3 regions of the Chryseobacterium cucumeris genome follow, and region 3 is predicted to be linked to each of the others. Evidence: riboswitches for the same ligand, from Rfam matches in the RefSeq annotation. Region 3 holds a riboswitch; each other region holds the start of a gene.

Region 1 (2,271 bases), 2.2 Mb from region 3:
GTTTGTCCTCCTTCTGTTATATTGGGAAGGTTATATCTTGAAAACGGATCTCCCTGCTTGTAATTTTCGTAATATCCTTTTCCTTTTGTATAGTGAAATGTGGTTTCAAGATTCCAGCGGTCGCTGAACTTCTGTTCCCACAGCAACTGATAATGATTCTGTCTGTAGTTATCCGTTTCATTATCATAGAAACTTACAATATTCTCCCAACTGGCATCGTAAATGGCCCCTGAAATATTGAATTTGGGATCAGTCTCCCAGGTTTTACGGTCAATCCCGTTCCATGCCTGATACGTTTTCTCTTTTCCACCAAAAGCCATTAAACGTAATTTCGTATTTCCTTCTTCAAATAAAGCAGTGAAATTATAAGAATGTAAGTTGGATGAAGCTCTGTCGATGTATCCGTCAGAATGAATATGAGTATATCTTCCCATCACAGAAAGTCGGTTTTTCCAGAATTTCCCGGAACCTATTTCTGCTGAATATTTGTAAGTATTAAATGAACCGTAGCTGTCATCCGTTTTAAAATAAAATTTCTCTTCAGGATCCTTAGAAAGTACGTTAATACTTGCTCCGAAGGCAGAAACCCCGTTATTGGAAGTTCCTACTCCCCTCTGAATGACAATCTGTGAGGCAGAACTTGTCAAATCCGGAACGTTGACAAAAAAGGTTCCCTGGCTTTCAGAGTCGTTGTATGGAACACCGTTCATCATAACATTGATGGCACTTCCTGAAACTCCACGGATTCTGAAACCGGTATATCCTACCCCGTTTCCGGCATCTGACGTCGAAATAATGGAAGTTTGGTTTTTCAAAAGAATAGGAAGATCCTGTCCCAGATTCTTACTGTCCAGATCTTTCTGTACATTGACGATTTCCTTTGCTACCGGAAGCCTTTTGGTAAAGTTGACTGCTTCAATTTCCCTCACCTTTAGGGAATCTTTATTCTGAGCCTGTATAAAAGCCGCAGCTCCTACGGTAAGTCCTAAAAAAAATAATCCTTTCATTCTATAAATCTTTAACATTTAATGAATAAAAGGGGTTGAGCAATAATGTAACAATTTTATTAATTTAACAGTCTAGCAATTGGTATATTGTTATACTGTTTCATTGGTACATTTTCAATTCCCTAAACAGCATTACCTGTTCCAGGTTCATTGGGTATAATCTCAGCCTGTTAAAGCACCCCTTTATTTCAGTTGCAAAATTACAAAAAATATATGAATTGGAATTTGGGTTTCGAGATGCGGGATAGTGGGTTGCGAGGTGCGAGATGTGGGTTGTTAGGTTGCGGGTTACGTAATTGAAAAATACTACGAAAAATAGGAGTTATCAAATGAATCATTCATCATTCATCATTCATCATTCATCATTCATCATTCATCATTTATAATTATTTAGTAAGTTTTGTTGTTGGCATCGATATAATAGTAATTTGAGCCGTCTTTTGTCACTTCAAACATTTTACCCAGTTTCCAGCTGAAGTTTCTTTTAATATTGGAATATTCAAACGGAATAATCACTTTATTGTTAACATCAATAATACCGAATTTATCATTATTGGAGGCAACAATCATCGGATTCGCAACATCATCACCCTCAAGAATAAAAAGATACTGATATTGTGGATAGATCTGATACTGTCTGTAGTCGGCGGCATTTACAAATTTTGATTTTTCAATGATTCCATAAAAACCATTAAGGATATACGCCTGGAATAATTGTTGTTTATATTCTTCAAATTTACATTTTCCAAAATCGGTATCTTTGAACTGATAGACTCTCTTACCAGACTTATCTATGCGGTAAGAAATCATATTTTTCTCCACCGTAGCATAGTCTTTTGTTCCAAATTTTCTCACTTTTTCATTAGGAGAATTCAGAAGGTTGCAGTCTTCATAAAAAAATACGGCAATATGATATTCCGGCTGAATAATAAATTTCCCGTTCTGATTGACATACCCGAACTGATCTCCTTTTTTCTTAGGAATCAAAACAGGAAGATCTTTATTGATCACTACCAGATCAGCATTAGGTTTGCTGGCTGAAGCTGCTTTTTTAACCGTGCTTTTTGTTCTTTTTTTCACAGGAATTTTCTTCACAGATTTGGTCTGCGAGAAAACGAAAATCGAAATAAAAACACATAAAACATTCAGGATATTTTTCATATTCTCCATTTGATTACAAAAATACGACCAAAAATAGATATTATAAAATTCATATTTATAAAGAATCTAAATAATTTCATTCTTATAAAATTGTAAAATTTCG
Region 2 (2,271 bases), 2.2 Mb from region 3:
ATTGATCTTTACCAGGAAATTTCTCCCGATAATCATCGGCTCGCTTTCCGGATGGTTGATGTTATTGGGAATAATAGCTCTTCCGGCAGCAATTTCGTCTCTTACAAATTCCGGGGTGATTTTACTTTTAGGAGTATTCGCTCCAAAACTGTGGCCCGGATGCTGAAATGCCATTTCTTTTGATACGGATTCAAGCTGTTCTATTCTCTGGTTTTCCCTGATCGCCACATACTCCATTTCCGGAGTAATGATTCCCTGCTTGGCATAGTAAAGCTGTGTAATTTCTTTTCCTTCCTGTGCTACTTTAGGCTTATGATCATAGGAAAACCTCAATTCATCAAGACGAGGATCTGCCAAACGCGCTTTTCCGTATTCTGAGGTAATCCCTTCCAGAATATTCACATCATTTCTATCCAGAATCCATTGTTCTCTGATTCTTGGAAGTCCTTTCTGAATGTCAATGACTGCATTTTCATCGGTATAAGGCCCCGAAGTGTCATAAATGGTTACCGGAGCATTGTGTTCAAAGCCGCCATTGGTCAGTTTGGTTGGGCTAAGCTGTATTTCACGCATGGCTACATTGATAGGGTGTAATTTTCCTTCAACATAGATTTTCTTTGAGTTCGGAAATGGCGAACATGTAATGGAGTGAGCCATAAGTATTGGTATTAAATATGAGAATTAACCGCCCTGAGTGGCAGTGATGATTAACACTGAATCGTTGTTATTGAGGATGGTTTCCGCCCAGACTGACAGCGGAATAATTCGGTTGTTGAGCGCTACAGCAATACCTTTTTTCTTTCCGGGTAACTCAATAGCCAGTAATGCTTCCAGGTTGGCAGGAAGTACATCAAATGTTTTTCGGGTGTGGTTGATTATAAGTTCCATTCCTAATAAATTAAATATACTTTAGGAATGGCCATTATTGTACAATAGAATGTACAGCAAAAGTCATCTACTTTTCCCTACGCTGGTATGATCCAGATCAGGTTCAAAGGGTAAAGTCTCAGTCTGTTGGCAACAGACACCCCTAAAGTTTGGAACGAAGTTAGACATTTTTTTAGAATAAGCAAAATCTTAAATGACTTTAAAGAAAAAAGACCATCTCAATTTTCAGACGGTCTTCAATTTTATTTTAAATAGTTCTTTAGTAAAAAAGCTTCAGCCTTCCATCAGAATTATATTGATTAGTCCAATTTGATTGGCTTAGAAAAAATTCGGAGCTATAAGGTTTAAATTCTTTTGAAATTTTTCTCTGAGGATTATTTTTTGATAATGAAAAGTAGAAATACTCTTCAAAAATACCCAAATTCTTAAATGGATTTTGTGCAGAATCAAAATTATCCAATGTAATTTCATTCGTAATATAAGCATCAATATTATTATGCTTTTCGGTTTTAATTGCCTTTTCTAGATTTCCTGAGGTGTTATAAATAAACTTTTCTACGTAAGTCAAAATATAATCTTGCGGATCAGTTGGATCATACGGAATATTTGGATATTCAGTTAAAATCTCAGTTAACTTTCCTGAAGCATCATAAGTATAGGTCAAATACTTATCCATATATGAATTATAGACCTCTGGAATAACTGCTTTAATAACTCTACCTTGATTATCAAATTCAAACCGTCTTTCCTTCAACTGAACAGTGAAACCAGGATCAGAGCTATAATTTCTCATAATTGCAGTATTTCCTGTATATGTTACCATTGTATAGACAGATTTTGAATAAGAATAAGGAAATCCCGTACCTCCGGAATGTTCCAGCTTGCCTCCTATCTTTTTTATAATCCTTCCCTGAGCATCATATTCGAACATATAATTTTGTTCCAACCCATTAAAGACAGGTGACAAAACAGGATAATTCCATGATATTTTACTTGTATTTTCAGTAATTGTCTGTTGTGAATTATCAAGCGGCAAGTCATCATTGTCTGAACAAGATGTCATAACCAGCAATGTGGCTAATAAAAGTGATTTGAGTTTCATGTTATAGTTATGATATGTTTATTCTTCACAAGCTCTCCAGATCGCATCATTCTGCGGAACAGGAGCTATGATTTCTATGTTTTCTTTAGTAACCGGATGAATAAATTCCAGTTTTCTGGCGTGAAGATTAATACCTCCATCCGGATTAGAGCGAGATGCTCCATATTTTAAGTCTCCTTTAATCGGGACGCCTGTTTTAGACAGCTGAGCCCTGATCTGGTGATGCCTTCCGGTCTCAAGATCAATTTCCAGCAACAAATAATTGTCTAATGTTTTGATCA
Region 3 (2,271 bases):
TTTCAGGCTTGATATTTCTGGAAAAGTAATTGGCACCGGCACAAAGTGTCAGCATCCAGCCAAAGCTTCCATCGGTTTCTGCACAGCCAAATAAGGCGTTAAGTCCTTCTTCAAAACGATAGCCGAGTCCTCCATATTTTTTGGGGACCCATATTTTAAGCAGTTCTTCTTCACGAATATGCTGCATTACTTTATCAGAAATTACAGGGGCTCCATGAAGTTCCCGTCTGATCTCTTTAGTACTCAGCATTAGCTTTCGATTTAATAATTTTTTGCCACTCTATATATCCGGAAATGGCTACTAAAAATAAGAATGACATCAAAACAGCATAGAGATACAATTCTTTATGAATCATTAAAGGAATAGAAATGATATTACTGACATTGAGTATCACCCAGTTTTCAATTTTCCGTCTCGCCATCAGCCACATTCCCGCCCAGGCAAAAGCACTCACCAGAGAATCCCAGATAGGAACATCCGAGTCTGTAAAATGGGTCAGAAAAGACCAGAATAAGATAAAAGTTCCCAGAACAATTCCTCCCGTAATCCATTTTTCTGTGGTGGTGGTAACAGAGATTTCCATTTCTGATTTCTGCTTTCCGAATTTCCAATATAACCATCCATAGATGCTCATGATCAGATAATAAAGATTTAAGGTAAATTCAGCGTACAGCTTGGAAGTAAGCATCACATACAGCGTAAGCAGAATACCTGCAATTCCGAAAAGATAGTTGTTGACATTGTTTTTACGGGCCAGTAAAACCTGGATTACTGAAAATAATACTCCGAACCATTCCGGTAAGGTAATTTGTTTTAAAATGTCCTGCATCATATTAATTATTAGAAATCAAATGATGAGATGATCAGTAAGCAATCCCTACGCCGGCATTATCCGGATCAGGTGTGGAAATACATTCCTGGGTATCATCTCAGCCACCGTTATCTGTAGCACCCCATTGTTGGGCAAAGGTGCAGCTTTTTGTTGAAAAAAGAAAGGACTTTAGCCTATTATTTTTGAGATATGATCAGGATTATAAAGAGTCCGTCAGGTAAGTTTTAATTTTATAGCTCACTTTAAAAATTATATTATGGATCATCAGCAGGAAATATCAGTACTTAATGACTTACTACACATTACCAACGACAGAAAGGAAGGCTTTGAAAAAGTTGAGGGAAAAGTATGGGAAATGTATCCGGATGTAAAAGATGAGTACGAACATATGATTTCGCAGTCGAAAATCATGAAAAATGAACTGATCAACCTCATCACAGAAAAGCAAGGCACTCCGGAGGACTCAACGTCCATGGCAGGAGCTGTTCACAGAACTTGGATTGACATTAAAAATTCTTTTACCATGGGAAATCTCATAGAATCTACATTAGAAAATGTGGTATTTGGCGAAAAAGCAGCTATTGAAGCTTATCAAAATGCCCTGGACACAGGTGAGCTCAGCCCAAAAAGTACTGAGATTGTGTCTGAACAGCTTCGTATCCTTAAAGATTCTTACAGACAATTCAAGAAAATTGAAGAATATAAAAAGAAAGAATAATCAAAAAACTCCTCTTAAAAAGAGGAGCTTACTATAATCAAGAACAAAATAATATTTAATCAATTCAAAATTATTAAATATTGTATGCTCATACTTATGATGCAGGTCATAAAAACTCAATATTATTTGACCACATTTTTAGCTTTTTCCGATTCCTGCAAATGATGTTCAAGTGTCGGAAGGGTTTTCGCTGCGAAAGATTTTAATGAGGCTTCTGTTCCTTCTGACACCTCTTTTTTGAATGCTTCTACATCTTCCTTGTGGTCACTGACCATTAAATCTGTATATTTTTTGTCAAAGTCTTTACCTTTCTTAGCTTTCAGGTCATCATACATCTTCTGCTTTTCGGCATCCAGACTTGTGGGTAAGGTATACCCTATTCCTGATGCCCAATTCTTAAGCTCGTCGTTCGCTTTGGAATGATCGGTTACCATCATTGCTCCCAAAGATTTTACCACTGAGTTTTCAGCGTTTGTTGCGGCCAGTTTTCCCATCATTACCTCCATCAGTCCTCCTATGGCTGCAGCATCCGCAAACTTTTTGTCCTGATCGCTGAGAGTACTTTTCTGATCTTTGGTGTCTGACATTTTGGTGGAGTCGCTTACCGTCATCCCGGATTCTGCAGGGGCAGACATTGTGGTACTTTCCTCAGATTGACTCGTGGTTGTCGGTTCGTTTTTTTTGCAGGCCGTTAAAGCAGCTAATGCAAAAATTGTTACT

What was found. Region 3 has a riboswitch for thiamine pyrophosphate ahead of pnuC (nicotinamide riboside transporter PnuC). Riboswitches for the same ligand answer to the same signal wherever they lie in the genome.
Region 1: another riboswitch for thiamine pyrophosphate. It lies ahead of JNG87_RS17395 (TonB-dependent receptor); the one in region 3 lies ahead of pnuC (nicotinamide riboside transporter PnuC).
Region 2: another riboswitch for thiamine pyrophosphate. It lies ahead of thiS (sulfur carrier protein ThiS); the one in region 3 lies ahead of pnuC (nicotinamide riboside transporter PnuC).

What each region holds. Positions count from the first base shown of each region.
Region 1 covers NZ_CP068760.1:3,892,742-3,895,012, forward strand. Annotated here, with positions in the region: gene JNG87_RS17395 (TonB-dependent receptor) at 1-1,007, opposite strand, end outside; TPP riboswitch at 1,109-1,200, opposite strand; gene JNG87_RS17400 (WG repeat-containing protein) at 1,398-2,168, opposite strand.
Region 2 covers NZ_CP068760.1:3,917,144-3,919,414, forward strand. Annotated here, with positions in the region: gene thiC (phosphomethylpyrimidine synthase ThiC) at 1-657, opposite strand, end outside; gene thiS (sulfur carrier protein ThiS) at 682-888, opposite strand; TPP riboswitch at 946-1,042, opposite strand; gene JNG87_RS17485 (hypothetical protein) at 1,148-1,990, opposite strand; gene JNG87_RS17490 (RluA family pseudouridine synthase) at 2,009-2,271, opposite strand, start outside.
Region 3 covers NZ_CP068760.1:1,295,771-1,298,041, forward strand. Annotated here, with positions in the region: gene JNG87_RS05820 (hypothetical protein) at 1-250, opposite strand, end outside; gene pnuC (nicotinamide riboside transporter PnuC) at 237-833, opposite strand; TPP riboswitch at 859-967, opposite strand; gene JNG87_RS05830 (PA2169 family four-helix-bundle protein) at 1,090-1,551, shown strand; gene JNG87_RS05835 (DUF4142 domain-containing protein) at 1,674-2,271, opposite strand, start outside.